Regions from separate parts of the Kitasatospora sp. NPDC051853 genome, predicted to be linked through region 2. Evidence: riboswitches for the same ligand, from Rfam matches in the RefSeq annotation. Region 2 holds a riboswitch; the other holds the start of a gene.

Region 1 (7,429 bases), on a different contig from region 2:
ACTCCGTCAGGTGGCCGGATCCATGTCACTAGGAACCGCCCGGTTGGATTGTTTTCAGAATTGACGGGTCGCCGTCGAAATTTCAGCCATCGGGATTTCCGAATTCACTGGCGTCGGTGGGGCACTTCGCCACATCGCCCTCTCCTGAGGCACTGGGCCCGGTACTGCGTCAGATCGCCGGCGAGGGCGGGAACGACGGAGCGCCGCCCGGCCAGGCCGGACGGCGCTCTCATGACGTGCGGACGGAACGCGGCGGTGACGGTCAGGCGGCGCGGTCAGGCTGCGCGGTCAGGCTGCGCGGTCACGCGCCTTCGCCAGGCCCTGCCGGGCCTGCGCGGCCACCCGCTCGGCGGCGAAGGCCACCTGCTCGTACAGCGTCTGGTACGGCGCGGCCAGGCCCGCCCCGGCCAGGCCGACCGGCGCACCGGCCTGGCCGGCCAGCGCGTACCAGCCCAGCGAGGCACCCGCGCCGACCGAGACCCGCACCACGGCCTCCCGCGGCAGCACCCGCTCCCGGTACTCCCGCCCCTGGCGCTCGAACCGGGCCGGGCAGGGCATCGACACCACCCGGGTCGGCGACCCCTCCGCCTCCAGGATCTCCCGGGCCCGCAGCGCCACCGGCTCCTCGCCGCCGTCCGCGATCAGGACCACCTCCGGCCGGCCGCCGGACGCCTCCGCCAGCACGTGACCGCCGCGGACCGCCGGGGTGTCCTCGCCCAGGATGCTCATCGCCCGTGCCTGCCTCTCCGTCGAAGCCGCGCCCACACCGTACCGACGACTCTCCGCCCACTACCCCGGGGCGACAATCGCACTTCTGTCACTCCGTCACATGGCGGTCGCCCCACTGTGGTTGGATCTCCGCGACAGGTATCCGACCGGGGAGGGGGCTCCGATGGGAGCGCTGGAGGGCAAGACCGCACTCGTCACCGGTGCCAGCCGGGGGATCGGCCGGGGCATCGCCCGCAGGCTGGCCGCCGACGGCGCGCTGGTGGTGGTCCACTACGGGGCGGACGAGGACGCCGCCGACGGGACGGTGCGCCTGATCGAGAAGGACGGCGGACGCGCCGTCACGGTCGGCGCCGACCTCGCCGAGCCCGACGGGCACGCCCTGCTCTGCACACGGCTCTGGGAGGCGCTCGCCGCCGCCGGCGCCGAGCGCGGCCTGGACGTCCTGGTCAACAACGCCTCGCTCACCGGCGGCGGCCACCTGGCCGAACTCTCGGCCGAGCACTACGACCGGCTGCACCTGGTGAACACCCGCGCGCCGCTGCTGCTGATCCAGCGGCTGCTGCCCGACCTGCGCGAGGACGGACGGATCGTCAACATCTCCTCCGCCGCCACCCGGGTCGCCGTCCCCGAGTCGATCGGCTACGCGATGACCAAGGGCGCCCTGGAGGCGCTCACCCTGGCCCTGGCCAAGGACCTCGGCCCGCGCGGCATCACCGTCAACACCGTCGCCCCGGGCCACGTCGCCACCGAGACGGACGACCTGCCGCTCCCCTCCCCCGAGGACATCGCCGAGATGGTCGCCTTCCTCGCCTCCCCCGCCGCCGGCTGGACCACCGGCCAGCGCCTGGAGGTCAGCGGCGGCCTGCTGATCTGACCCCGCGTCAACCCGCCGAAACCGAAGGCCCCCGACCGGTTCCCCGGTCGGGGGCCTTCGTGCGGCGGAGAGTGTGGGATTTGAACCCACGGTGACGGGTCACGCCACGACAGTTTTCAAGACTGGTCCCTTAGGCCGCTCGGGCAACTCTCCAGGCGGAGGTCAGCCTAACGGTTCCCGGGGGGATCCGTGCACACCCTTCCGGGGTCCTAGTTGTCGCCCTTGCGCTCGCCGAGGGTGACGGTGGTCTTGGCGGTCTTGTTGTCGCGGGTGTACTCGACCTCGACCTTGTCACCCGGCTTGTAGGTCCAGATCTCGCTGACCAGGGTCGGGCCGCTGTCGATGACGTGGCCGCCGAGCTTGGTGATGACGTCGCCCGGCTTGAGGCCGGCCTGGTCGGCGGGGCCACCGGGGGTGACGGCGGGCTTGCCCTGGACGGAGGAGGTCTGGATCTGGGCGCCGTCGCCCTTGTAGTCGTCGTTGCGGAGCACGCCGAGGATCGCGTAGACGGGGGTGCCGTTGGCGATCAGGTCACCGGCGACGCGCTTGGCCTGGTTGATCGGGATGGCGAAGCCGAGGCCGATCGAGCCGGCCCGGCCGGAGCCGCTGCTGTTCGACTGGATCGCCGAGTTGATGCCGATCACCGCGCCGGAGGCGTCGAGCAGCGGGCCGCCGGAGTTGCCCGGGTTGATCGAGGCGTCGGTCTGCAGCGCGTTCATGTAGGAGGCCTGCGCGCTGGTCTCGTCGCCGGAGGCGACCGGGCGGTCCTTGGCGCTGACGATGCCGGTGGTGACGGTGCCCTCCAGGCCGTACGGGGCGCCGATCGCGATGGTGGCGTCGCCGACCGCGACCTTGTCCGAGTCGCCGAGGGCGAGCGGGACGAGCTTGTCCTTGGGCGGGTTGTCGAGCTTGATGACCGCGACGTCGTAGCCCTGGGCCCGGCCGACCACCGAGGCGGCGAAGGAGGAGCCGTCGGAGAAACGGACCGTCAGCTTGCCGCCGCTGGCGGCCGGGGCCACCACGTGGTTGTTGGTGAGGATGTGGCCCTCGGTGTCGAAGACGAAGCCGGTGCCGGTGCCGGACTCGCCGGAGCCCTGCGCCTTGATGGTGACGACGCTCGGCAGCGCCTTGTTGGCGATGCCGGCCACCGACTCGGGGGCCCGGTTGACCGCCTGCTGGTTCTGGCTGGCCTGCACGGTGGTGCTGGAGCCCCGGCCGGAGGAGGACGAGGTGGTGCCGTTCCGGTCCGCGACCGAGACGCCGATCGCGCCGCCGGCCAGACCGGCCAGCAGGGCGACGGCCGCGACCAGGGCGATCAGGCCGCCGCGCTTGCGGCCGGGCGCCGGGGTGGCCGCGCCGGGGAACTCCGGGTACCCGGGCAGACCGGGGCCGCCGCCACCGGGCGGGGTGGCCCAGCCGCCGAGCGGGGTGCCGGCGCCGAAGGGGTGCGGGTGCGCCTGCGGCTGCGGGTGGGCGTGGGCGTGCGGGTCCGCGGCCGGCGGGAGCGGGGCGGCGGCCGGAGCCGGGGCAGCGGCCGGGACCGCGTACGGGTTGTCGGCCGCGACGGGAGCCTGGGCCGGGGCGGCGGCCGGCACGGCCGGCGGCGGCGCGTCCAGGTAGGACGGAGCGGGCGGCGCGGCGGCGGGCGGGGCCGGCGGGGTGGCGGGCGCGGGCGGCAGCACCGGCGGCGGGGCGTCCAGGTAAGAGGGTGCCGGGGGCACCTTGCCGAGGGCCACCGTGTCGGCGGGCGCCGCGGAGGTGCGCTCCTCCTCGGGGCCGTTGGCCCCACTCACGTGCTCGCTGCTCACGGACGACCTCCATAGCTGACAGGACCTTGGGCCACAGTTTTCCGCATGTCCGATTCAGTTGTCGTAAGGAGCGTTCTGAAGGATTGGTGAGAATCCTTAGCCGTTCCCGACATCCCACGCCTTGGGCCCCGCCTTGGTGTTCGACGGTCCTGCGGCTAGCCTGGCGCTCCAAACTGACACGCGGGAGCTTGGACCGTCCAGGCTGAGAGTGCGCGGAACGACCGTACGCCATGCAGGAGCTGGCCGTGCGGCGAGGGAGCGCAGACCGCTCGAACCTGTCCGGGTAATGCCGGCGTAGGGAGCTTCGGCCATGACGGCTGCTTCGCCTTCCCCTGTCCAAGACGTCTCCGCGAGAGCCGAGGCGCCCCTGGTCCTCGACACGGCGCCGCCGCGCACGCTGGACTTCCGGGCGCTGTTCTCGCTCTGGGCCAACCTCGGCGTCAGCCTGATCGGCTTCACCAGCGCCGCCACCGTGATCGGCGTCAAGGGCGCCGAGCTCTCGCTGGCCGCCGCGGTCACCGCCACGGTGGCCGGCACCGCGATCGGCACCTCGATGCTGGGCGTCGCCGCCCTGATCGGTGCCCGCACCGGCGCCCCCGCGATGGCCCTGCTCCGCGGCCTGTTCGGCACCAAGCTGTCGTACGTGCCGACGGTGCTGAACATCGCGCAGTGCATCGGCTGGGGCGTGTACGAGCTGCTGGTGATCGCGATGGGCGCCCAGGAGGTGACGGGCACCCAGGGCTGGCAGTGGCTGTTCGTGCTGCTGGCCGGGGTGCTGACCACGGTGCTGACCATCTGGCCGCTGGGCTCGATCGCGGTGCTGCGCAAGTACGTCACCATCGCGGTGGGCGTCGCGATGGTGTACTTCACCGTCCAGCTGGTCCGCCAGGGCGTGCCGAACCCCGGTGCGGGCAACTGGACCGGCTTCCTGACCGCGACCGACGCGATCATCGCGGTCTCGATCTCCTTCGTGCCGCTGGCCGCCGACTACACCCGGCACGCCCGCAGCTCCTCCTCCGCCTACTGGGCCACCTTCTCCGGCTACTCGCTGGCGCAGGTCTGGTGCTACCTGCTCGGCGTGGTGGCACTGCTGCAGTCCGACGGAGACGCGACCCGGATCTTCTCCTCCTTCACCGGCGTCGCGGCCGGCTGGGCCTTCCTGCTGGTGCTGGTGATCCGGGAGACCGACCAGTCCTTCGCCAACGTCTACTCCACCGCGATGTCGGTGCAGAACCTGCTGCCGAAGGTGGACCGCCGCCTGCTGACCGGCGGGATCGGCGCGCTGGTGACGGTGCTGGCGCTGAACACCGAGGAGTTCACCGCCTCCTACTACGGTTTCCTCGGCCTGATCGGCGCGGTCTTCGTGCCGATGTTCGCGGTGCTGGCGGCCGACTACTTCCTGGGCACCGGCCGGCGCGGCTGGAACCTGGACGAGGACGCGCCGGCCCGCCCGCTGATGCTGCTGCCGTGGGCGCTCGGCTTCGTCACCTACCAGTTCATCGCGCCGACCGCGATCGACGGCTGGCAGGGCTTCTGGCAGGACCTGCAGTCCTCGGTCGGCTTCACCCCGCAGGCCTGGACCTCGGCCTCGCTGTTCGCCTTCCTGGTGGCCGGCCTGGCCACCCTCGCGGTCCAGCCCCGCAAGTAACCGGAGCCGCACCGCCGCCACGGGGACTTCACCCGGAGTTTCCCGTGGCGGCGGCCGACGGCCACCGGCCGCCTCGTAGGGTGGTCCGCGTGGACACCCGGGACCAGGCCTTGACCTCGACGAACACCCCTGATCGCGCGGCGGTCCGGGTGATCGCCCACCGCGGCTCCTCCGCGGCCCGCGCCGAGCACACCCTCGCCGCGTACCGGCTGGCGATCGAGGAGGGCGCGGACGGCCTGGAGTGCGACGTCCGGCTGACTGCCGACGGGAAGCTGGTCTGCGTCCACGACCGCACCGTGCACCGCACCTCCGACGGCCGGGGCGCGGTCTCCGCCCTGACGCTGGCTCAGCTGGAGGCGATGGACTTCGGCTCCTGGAAGCACCCCGAGGCCCCCGAGCCCAGCCCGGTGCTCACCCTGGAGCAGCTGCTGGAGCTGGCGGTGGACGCCGGCCGCCGGATCGAGCTGGCCATCGAGACCAAGCACCCGACCCGGTACGCCGGGCGGACCGAGGCCGAACTGCTCCGCCAGCTGGCCCGCTTCGGCCTGCTGCCGGACAGCCCGGAGGAGTCCACCGTCCGGATCATGAGCTTCTCGGAGCTCTCGCTGCACCGGGTCCGCCGGGCCGCCCCCTCGGTGCCCACCGTCTACCTGCTGGAGCGCCGCCTGCCGCTGATCGGCCGCACCCGGGTGCTGCCCGGCGGGGCCCGGATCGCCGGCCCCGGGATCGAGCTGGTGCGGGCCAACCCCGGGCTGGTGCCGGCGCTGCGCCGGGCCGGGCACCGGGTGCACGTGTGGACCGTGGACGAGCCGGCCGATGTCGAGCTCTGCCTGGAACTGGGCGTCGAGGCCATCATCACCAACCGTCCGCGCGCGGTTCTGAGTCAACTCGGCCGATAAGTACGTCAAGTCGGCCGGTATTCGCCCGCGCGGGGTTGTGAACGGGCGTGAACTGCGGCGCAAAGCACCTGGAGTGTCCAATTCCGGTCGTTTTCACGACGTTCCGTGAGCAGCCAATCACCATGTGCCCACCGCGAGTTACGAAGGCCGTTAATGTCGCGCCGCGATCGGTGAACGCCCGTTTCCGACGCATTACCAAGGGGCATCCATCCCTCGGCGAATGCTGAAGGAGGTCCGGGGGTGGCGTTGATGGTGGCACACGAGGTGCCGACTTCATCGACCATGGCGGTGCCGCACGGGCCCGCCGGAGTCGGAGCGGCACGACGCCGGTTGCGCAGCGATCTGGGTGACCGTTCGGTCGACGAGACGGTGATCGACGACGCGGTCCTGATCCTGTCCGAACTGCTCAGCAATTCCTGTCGCTACGCCCGCCCGCTGGGCCGGCTGGCCGACCTCAAGGACGACGCGCCGGGCGGCTACCCGGCCCCGGTCCTGGTCGGGGCGGGGTGCGGCGAGGACGGCGAACCCGAAGGGGTGACGGTCCGTTGGCGGCTGCCCGGGGACGGCTCGCTCACCCTGGAGGTCACCGACGGCGGCGCGGCCACCCGGCCGCTCCCGGCCCGGCCCTCGCTCACCGCACGCGGCGGGCGCGGCCTGGCCATCGTCGGGCGGCTGGCCGTCGACTGGGGGGTGCGGGACGCCCCGGGGCAGGTGACGGTCTGGGCCGCGCTGGCCCTCCACCCCGACCGCGGGGCACGCACCGCCTGACCACCGCGGCGCGCACCGCCCGCCCCCGCCCGACACCTCGCCCGACACCCCGTCCGGGCCCTGCGGCGCGACACGGACGCGGCACCCGCCGAAAGCTCAGTAGGCTTCCGGGGCAAGCCAATCGCCGTACCGGGAGCCGCACCATGGCCAAGAAGGCCGCGAAGAAGTCGCCGCAGCGCCGTCCGTCCACCACCCTGACCTCGGGCGAGATCCCGGTGGTGGGAGCCCGTGAGGACTGCCCCTGCGGCTCGGGCCGCCGGTACAAGGCCTGCCACGGCCGGGAGGCCGCACACGCCGTCCAGGAGCTGGTGCACCGCCCGTTCGAGGGCCTGCCCGGCGAGGCCGACTGGGTCGCGCTGCGCGAGCTGGTGCCCGCCGCCACCGTGCCGCTGACCCTGGCCAAGGGCGTGGCCGACACCGCCAACGGCCCGGTCCCGTCCGTCACCCTGGCCACCGTGCTGCCGCTGGCCTGGCCCGCGCTGCGCCGCCAGGACGGCTCGATCCTGCTCGGCCTGCAGACCCAGTCCTCCTCCGGCGACCTGAGCCGTGACCTGGCGGACGCCCTGGAGCTGGCCCTGGCCACCGAGCCGGGCACCCCGGTGCCGGCCCGCCGGACCGTGCCCGGCGGCCGCCGCCTGCAGGAACTGCTGGACCTGGAGGCCGAGTTCACCCCCGAGGTGTTCACCGGCTTCGAGTTCTGGCT
Region 2 (7,429 bases):
CGGCCTCGGCGTACCAACGGGCCATCAGGGCACCGATCTCCGCGGGCAGCGCCCCGGCCACCGGGGTGGCGGCGGCCTCCACCACCGTCACCTCGCAGCCGAGCCGCCGGGCCACCGTCGCCGTCTCGGCACCGATCCAGCCGGCCCCGACCAGCACCAGGCGGCGGCCCGGCCGGAGCCGCTCGCGCAGCGCGTGGGCGTCCTCGACGGTACGGAGGGTGCGGGCCCCCGGGAGGGTCACCGGCTTGGCGCCGGTGGCCAACACCAGGGCGTCGTAGCCGAGTTCGCCCCGGTCGGTGCGGAGCGCACCCGGGACGAGGCCGGTGGCCCGGTGGCCCGGGAGCAGCTCCACACCGGACCAGTCGACGTCCAGGGTGGTGGACTCGGTACGGCCGAGCAGCACGTCCTTGGAGAGCGGCGGGCGGTCGTACGGCGCGTGCTCCTCCGCCCCGAGCAGCGTCACCGGCCCGTCCCAGCCACCGGCCCGCAGCGCGAGCGCGCACTGCGCCCCCGCCATGCCGCTCCCGACCACGACCGCCCGCCCACTACCCGTCAGCTCCACCCGCCCACCCTACCGACGGAGCGCAAGTGGTCACCCCGGAACGCAAGTGGTCACACCGGGGGCGCGGGGCTCTGCCGATCTGCGGCTCCGCCGCGGGGCGCGCGGGGGTACGGCAGCACGTGCAACCGGCTGACGTGCCCCGATCTCACGCCGATCCGCCTTCCGTACTCGCGCAGTTCCCCGCGCCCCTGGGTCACTGCCCTGCCGAACGCCGCCGTCACCGATCCCCCGGCACCACCTGGTGCGGCACCGTGACGACGATCTTGCCGACGTGGGAGTTGGCCTCCATGTAGCGGTGGGCCTCGGCGATGTCCGCCAGGTCGAAGGTGCGGTCCACCACCGGGGCGAGCGAGCCGCTGCGCAGGCCGGCCGTGACGAAGGCGACGCCGCGCCGCAGCCGCTCCGGGTCGGAGGTGACCTCGAAGAGGGTGTAGGTGCGGGTGCTCAGGGCGGGGTACTCGTCGGCGTTGGGCAGCGGGGTGGGGCGCGGGTCGAGCCGTCCGTAGACCACCAGTTGCCCGCCGGGGGCGACGGCCCGGGCGAGGGTGTTGACCCCGGGCCCGGCGACGGGGTCGAAGGCGAGCCGGACGCCTCGGCCGCCGGTGATCGCGGCCACCCGGGCCGGGAGGTCCTCCCGGTCGGTGACGATCACGTGTTCGGCGCCGGCCGCCAGCAGGGCCTTGCGCTTGGCCTCGCCGCGGGTGGTGGCGATGGGCACCGCCCCGAGGTGACGGACCGTCTGGATCGCGGCCAGGCCGACGCTGCTGGAGGCGGCGGTGATCAGGACGTGGTCGCCGGGCAGGACCGGGGAGTTCTCGGCGAGGGCACCGTACGCCGTGAGGTAGGCCATCCAGACCGCCGCGCCGGCCACCGGGTCGAGGCCGGCGGGGGCGGGCACCAGGGCGTGCGCCGGGACGATCACGTGGTCGCCGTAGGTGCCGTAGAGGTTCTGCGGGAAGGCCGGGACGACGCCGACCCGGTCCCCCGGGGCGAAGCCGGTGACGTCCGGGCCGAGCTCCTCGACCACGCCGGCGGCCTCGGCCCCGAGGCCGGAGGGGAAGGTCGGCCGGAGGAAGTACCCGCCCGAACGGAACATCACCTCGGCCCGGTTGAGGCCGATCGCGTCCACCCGGATCCTCGCCTCGCCGGGGCCGGGGGCCCGGAGCTCCACCTCGCGCACCGTCAGGACCTCGGGGCCGCCGATCTCGTCGAACTGGACGTGCCGTGCCATGGGTTGGCCTCTCCTTCTGCCGGATCTGCTCGGTGACGACCCCACCATGAATTTCGATGGCCGTCAAACTTTGATGGGCATCGAACTCACGGGGCGGCGGCCGTACGATGGGGCCTACCCACCCACCCGAGGAGTCACCGTGGTCCGCACCCTGGAGCACCCCGATCCGGCCGACCTGACGCTGCAACAGGTCCTGGAGGCCCTGGTCGACCCGGTCAGACGGCGGATCGTCACACAGCTGTCCGAGGCGGCGGACGGGATGAGCTGCGGCACCTTCGACGCCGCCGTCTCCCGCTCGACCCTCACCCACCACTTCAACGTCCTGCGCGAGGCCGGTCTGATCCGCCAGACCTACGCGGGCACCACCAAGCTCAACGTCCTGCGCACCGAGGACCTGGAGTCCCGCTTCCCCGGCCTCCTCCCGGCCCTGCTCGCCGCCGGGGCGTAGTGCCCGCGGGCGCTCTCACTCCGTGAACTCGCTCTTCGGTCGGCGACCCGGGCGGGGATATGGTGGGTCGGTATCCACGGGAGCCCGGTGCACCGGGCTGAGAGGCGGGCTGAGACGGCCTGCGACCGTCCGAACCTGATCCGGGTCATTCCGGCGAAGGGAGTGCAGGGCTTTGACACGCACCGAGACCGACGTCCTGGTGATCGGCGGCGGCATCATCGGCCTCGCGGTCGCCTGGCGGACCGCCCAGCGCGGCCTGGCCGTCACCGTGGTGGACCCCGAGCCCGGCCGCGGCGCGGCGCAGGTCGCGGCGGGCATGCTGGCCCCCGTCACCGAGCTGCAGTACGGCGAGGAGCCGCTGCTACGCCTCGGGATGGCGTCCAACGACCGCTACGCGGACTTCGTCGCCGAGCTCACCGACCTCACCGACCTGGAGACCGGCTACCGCCGGACCGGCACCCTCGCGGTGGCGCTCGACTCCGACGACCGGGAGGAGCTGCGCGAGCTGCACGCGTTCCAGCAGCGCCTCGGCCTGGAGTCGCACTGGCTGACCGGCCGGGAGGCCCGCAAGCTCGAACCGATGCTGGCCCCCGGCGTGCGCGGCGGCCTGCACGTGACCGGCGACCACCAGGTGGACGGCCGCCGGCTGGCCGCCGCGCTGGTGCTGGCCTGCGAGCGCTCCAACGTGCAGCTGGTCCGCTCCGCCGCCGTCGAGCTGCTGGTCCGGGGCGGCCGGGCCGCCGGCGCCCGGCTCAGCTCCGGCGAGGAGGTGGCGGCGGCCCAACTGGTGCTGGCCGCCGGGCCGCAGAGCCACCGCCTGCCCGGCCTGCCGGAGGGCCTGCTGCCGCCGGTGCGGCCGGTGAAGGGGCAGGTACTGCGGCTGCGGGTGCCCTCGGCGTACGCGCCGTTCCTCTCCCGCAACGTCCGGGCCGTGGTGCGCGGGCAGCACATCTACCTGGTGCCGCGCGCGGACGGCGAGCTGGTGATCGGGGCGACCAGCGAGGAGCAGGGCTACGACACCACCGTCACCGCCGGCGGGGTCTACGAACTGCTGCGCGACGCCCACGAGTTGGTGCCCGGCCTGACCGAACTCCCGCTGGTGGAGACCGGTGCGGGCCTGCGCCCCGGCTCGCCGGACAACGCCCCGCTGCTCGGCCCGACCGCCCTGCCCGGCCTGGTCGCCGCCACCGGCCACTACCGCAACGGGGTGCTGCTCACCCCGGTCACCGCCGACCTGACCGCCGACTACCTGTCCACCGGCGCGGTGCCCGCGCTGGCCGCTCCCTTCTCCCCCAGCCGCTTCGCCCCGAAGGCCGCCGCATGAACCAGATCCCCCTGACCGTCAACGGCGAGGCCCGCGAGGTGCCCGCCGCCACCACCCTGGACACCGTGGTCAGCCAGCTCAGCGCCTCGTCCGGCGGGGTCGCCGCCGCCGTCAACGAGGCCGTGGTGCCGCGCAGTTCGTGGAACGCGACCGTGCTCAGCCCGGGCGACCGGGTGGAGATCCTCACCGCCGTGCAGGGAGGCTGACCGTGGCAGACGACCGACTCGTCATCGCCGGGACGGCCTTCGACTCCCGCCTCATCATGGGCACCGGTGGCGCCCCCAGCCTGGAGGTGCTGGAGCAGGCACTGCTCGCCTCCGGCACCCAGCTGACCACCGTGGCGATGCGCCGGGTCGACCCGGGCACCCAGGGCTCCGTGCTGGACGTGCTGACCCGCAACGGCATCCAGGTGCTGCCGAACACGGCTGGCTGCTACACCGCCGGGGAGGCCGTGCTCACCGCCCGCCTGGCCCGCGAGGCGCTCGGCACCGACTGGGTGAAGCTGGAGGTGATCGCCGACGAGCGCACCCTGCTGCCCGACCCGGTCGAACTCCTGGACGCCGCCGAGACCTTGGTGGACGACGGCTTCACCGTGCTGCCGTACACCAACGACGACCCGGTGCTGGCCCGCAAGCTGGAGGACGTCGGCTGCGCGGCCGTGATGCCGCTCGGCTCCCCGATCGGCTCCGGCCTGGGCATCCGCAACCCGCACAACTTCCAGCTGATCGTGGAGAGCGCCAACGTCCCGGTGATCCTGGACGCGGGCGCCGGCACCGCCTCCGACGTGGCGCTGGCGATGGAACTCGGCTGCGCCGCCGTCATGCTGGCCTCCGCCGTCACCCGGGCCCAGCAGCCGGTGCTGATGGCCGAGGCGATGCGGCACGCCGCCGAGGCCGGCCGCCTGGCGTACCGGGCCGGCCGCATCCCGCGCCGCTTCCACGCCGAGGCCTCCTCCGCGATGGCCGGCCGGGCCGACCTGGACACCCGGGAGCGCCCCGCCTTCTGACCGGAGCCGGCCGCAGCCGGCGGCTCCTATCCTGGCGGGGTCACTCGACGCCGGGACGGGAGAGCCGATGCACCGAACAGTGACGGTCGCCGCCGCGCTGGCGCTCGCCCTGGCGGGCGCCGTCGCGGTGCCGCTGCCCGGCGGCGGCTGCACCGGCGTCTGCTCGGAGAGCGTCAACGACAGCGACCGCCCGTTCACCGCCGGGCGCAACTACTGCGTGGGCGGCCAGTCCACCGGCGGCCTGACGGCCCGTCGGCCCGCCTGCGCCTCCGCCGAGTCCGAGCAGCGCTGGACGACCGTCCCGCCGGGCCGGCAGACCCCGCCGGGCCAGGACTGGGACACCCTCCGGGTGGACCCGGGCTGGTGCTACCGGGTCGCCTTCGACGGCTTCTTCCCGTGGACCGGCGACTTCGCGCGCGACTACGCGGCCGGCCCGGCCGCCCTCTACGTCAAGGTGGGCAACGACTACACGGCGCGCGTCGAGAGTCAGGAGTACGGCCCCTGCGGCGAGCCGCGTCGGTAGCATCGGCCGGGTGAGCCGACCGAACCTGCTTCCTCCGTTGCCGGAGTCCGGGACCGGGCCCGACGGGTCCCGTACGGTCCGGGTGCTGAGCTACAACGTGCGCTCGCTGCGGGACGACCGGGACGCCCTGGTACGGGTGGTCCGGGCCTGCGCGGCGGACGTGGTCTGCGTCCAGGAGTCGCCGCGGTACTGGCGCCCCGAGGGGCAGGCGGCCCGGCTGGCCGCCCGCAGCGGGCTGGTGGTCCTCTCCGGCGGCGGCCGGGCCGCCGCCGGGCCGCTGCTGCTCGGACGGCTCTCGGTGGACGTGCTGGAGGTCCGCGACCGGCTGCTGCCGAAGACCCGGGGCCTGCACGCGCGCGGCTTCGCCACCGCCCGGGTGCGGATCGGCGGCTCCGCCCCGTTCACCGTGACCAGCTGCCACCTGAGCCTCGACCCGGACGAGCGGCTGCGCCAGTTCGCGCTGCTGCCCGGGCAGTTCGGGCCCGGCGAGGAGGGCTTCGTGGCCGGGGACTTCAACGAGCACCCGGACGGGCCGGGCTGGCGCCGGATGGCCGAGCGCTACCAGGACGGCCACGCCACCGCCCCCTGGGGCGGCACCAACACCTCCGTCCCCTCCGACCCGCACCAGCGGATCGACGCGCTCTTCGCCACCCCGGGCGTGGAGGTGCTGGCCTGCGGCGTCCCCCACGGCCTCCCGGGCGTCTCCCAGGCCGACCTGGTGGCCGCCACCGACCACCTGCCGCTGCTGGCGGCCGTCCGGGTGCCCGCCGTCGGAGCTTGACGTCAGAGCTTGAACAGCCGGGTGTACGGGGCGCAGACCCGTACCTTGCGGTCACCGCAGTCGACCAGGGCGGCCCGCTCCGGGCCGGTCTCGACGGCGATCACCCGGCCGAGGCCGTACTGGTCGTGGGAGACCCGGTCGCCCACGGCGAACTCCTTGGGCACGGGCTCGGGTTGGGACTTGAAGGGACTGGTGGGCAGTGCGCGGCGTCCTGCTCCTGAATTGGTCATCCCCGCCAGTATGCGCCGTCGCGCGCCGTCCTGACCCCCACCGGCGTCTCTGCTATGGTCGAGGTACTTGCAATTCTTGGTTCCCATGAACGTGGTGTGCGCCTACCGGTTGTGACCGGAGGCGCATTTTCTGTTTCTGGCGGGCCTCCTCGAACGGAGATTCCATGGCTAACGGCACCGTCAAGTGGTTCAACTCGGAGAAGGGCTTCGGCTTCATCGAGCAGGAGGGTGGCGGCCCGGACGTCTTCGCCCACTACTCGAACATCCAGGCCAACGGCTTCCGTGAGCTGCTCGAGGGCCAGAAGGTCGAGTTCGACGTCACGCAGGGCCAGAAGGGCCCGCAGGCCGAGAACATCCGCCCGCTGTAACACCCACGGAGGGCCCGTCCCGGGAGAACATCCCGGGGCGGGCCCTCCGGCACGTCCGGACCCGGCGCCCGGTCAGACCACGGCCCCGCCGTGCGGGTCCTCCGGCTCGTCCTCGTCCCGGTCCTTCATCCGGATCACCAGGGTGGCGAAGCCGCCCAGGAAGGCGCTGACGCCCACCCAGGCCGGCCAGCCGGAGACCTCGCGCCAGACCAGCACGTCGAAGAGCAGCAGGGCCGGCCCGCCGAGCACCGCGAGCCAGGCGAACCGGGCGGTGGTGTCCAGGGAGGGCAGCGGCGGCGGCTCCGGCGGCACGAAGTGGCCCTCGTCCGGGTCCTCGGCGGCCACGTAGTCGCGGGGGCCGGGCGCCTCCGGGCGGCGGCGCGGCTGCGGGGCGAACTCCTCCAGGCCGTCGGCGCCGCCGGGCAGGTCCTGCCGGACCTCGCGGGCCTTGGTCTCCTTGGCCCGGACGTTCTCGATCTCGGGCCAGTCCGGGTTGGTCAGGTCGACCGGATCGTCGAACTGGGCCACCAGCGCCGCGAAGATCGCGTCCTGCTCGGCCTGGCTGCCTCCGACCGGACGGCGCGCGGGCGCGTCGGACCCGCCCGACGGCTCGGGCTTCGCCTTGCCGTCCAGGGGCAGTTCCTCGTCGTCGCCCGCGGTGTTGTTCATCTGCACTGCCGGCCCTTCAGCCCAGGTGGTCCTCGGCACTCACGTCCACGCCGCGCGCCTCCACGACGGCGGCCGGGGTCAGCCGCCGGACGAAGTCGAGGCTCGACTCGACGATCAGTCCGGCGTCGTGGTCCAGCGTGGCCACGTGGTAGCTGCGCTCGCAGAGCAGCTCGGTCACATCGGTCGAGGATATCCGGGCCAGCACCAGCTCGGAGTTGGCCGGAGAGACCACGTGGTCCTGCGGACTGTGCAGCAGCAGCACCGGCTGGCGGACGTCCGGCAGCTCC

Evidence for each region. A riboswitch is a leader RNA that binds a small molecule or an ion and turns the genes downstream of it on or off. The one in region 2 is predicted to bind thiamine pyrophosphate.
Region 1: another riboswitch for thiamine pyrophosphate. It lies ahead of ACIA8O_RS11185 (purine-cytosine permease family protein); the one in region 2 lies ahead of thiO (glycine oxidase ThiO).

The regions. Positions count from the first base shown of each region.
Region 1 covers NZ_JBITBY010000003.1:477,922-485,350, reverse strand. Annotated here, with positions in the region: gene ACIA8O_RS11205 (transketolase-like TK C-terminal-containing protein) at 289-729, opposite strand; gene ACIA8O_RS11200 (SDR family oxidoreductase) at 893-1,603, shown strand; tRNA gene ACIA8O_RS11195 (tRNA-Ser) at 1,669-1,756, opposite strand; gene ACIA8O_RS11190 (S1C family serine protease) at 1,813-3,411, opposite strand; TPP riboswitch at 3,582-3,729, shown strand; gene ACIA8O_RS11185 (purine-cytosine permease family protein) at 3,722-5,059, shown strand; gene ACIA8O_RS11180 (glycerophosphodiester phosphodiesterase) at 5,149-5,958, shown strand; gene ACIA8O_RS11175 (ATP-binding protein) at 6,208-6,726, shown strand; gene ACIA8O_RS11170 (DUF5926 family protein) at 6,870-7,429, shown strand, end outside.
Region 2 covers NZ_JBITBY010000002.1:247,453-254,881, forward strand. Annotated here, with positions in the region: gene ACIA8O_RS05885 (NAD(P)/FAD-dependent oxidoreductase) at 1-562, opposite strand, end outside; gene ACIA8O_RS05890 (zinc-dependent alcohol dehydrogenase family protein) at 780-1,793, opposite strand; gene ACIA8O_RS05895 (ArsR/SmtB family transcription factor) at 1,933-2,241, shown strand; TPP riboswitch at 2,308-2,420, shown strand; gene thiO (glycine oxidase ThiO) at 2,414-3,565, shown strand; gene thiS (sulfur carrier protein ThiS) at 3,562-3,771, shown strand; gene ACIA8O_RS05910 (thiazole synthase) at 3,774-4,571, shown strand; gene ACIA8O_RS05915 (hypothetical protein) at 4,639-5,094, shown strand; gene ACIA8O_RS05920 (endonuclease/exonuclease/phosphatase family protein) at 5,105-5,875, shown strand; gene ACIA8O_RS05925 (hypothetical protein) at 5,878-6,105, opposite strand; gene ACIA8O_RS05930 (cold-shock protein) at 6,270-6,473, shown strand; gene ACIA8O_RS05935 (hypothetical protein) at 6,546-7,142, opposite strand; gene ACIA8O_RS05940 (alpha/beta hydrolase) at 7,159-7,429, opposite strand, start outside.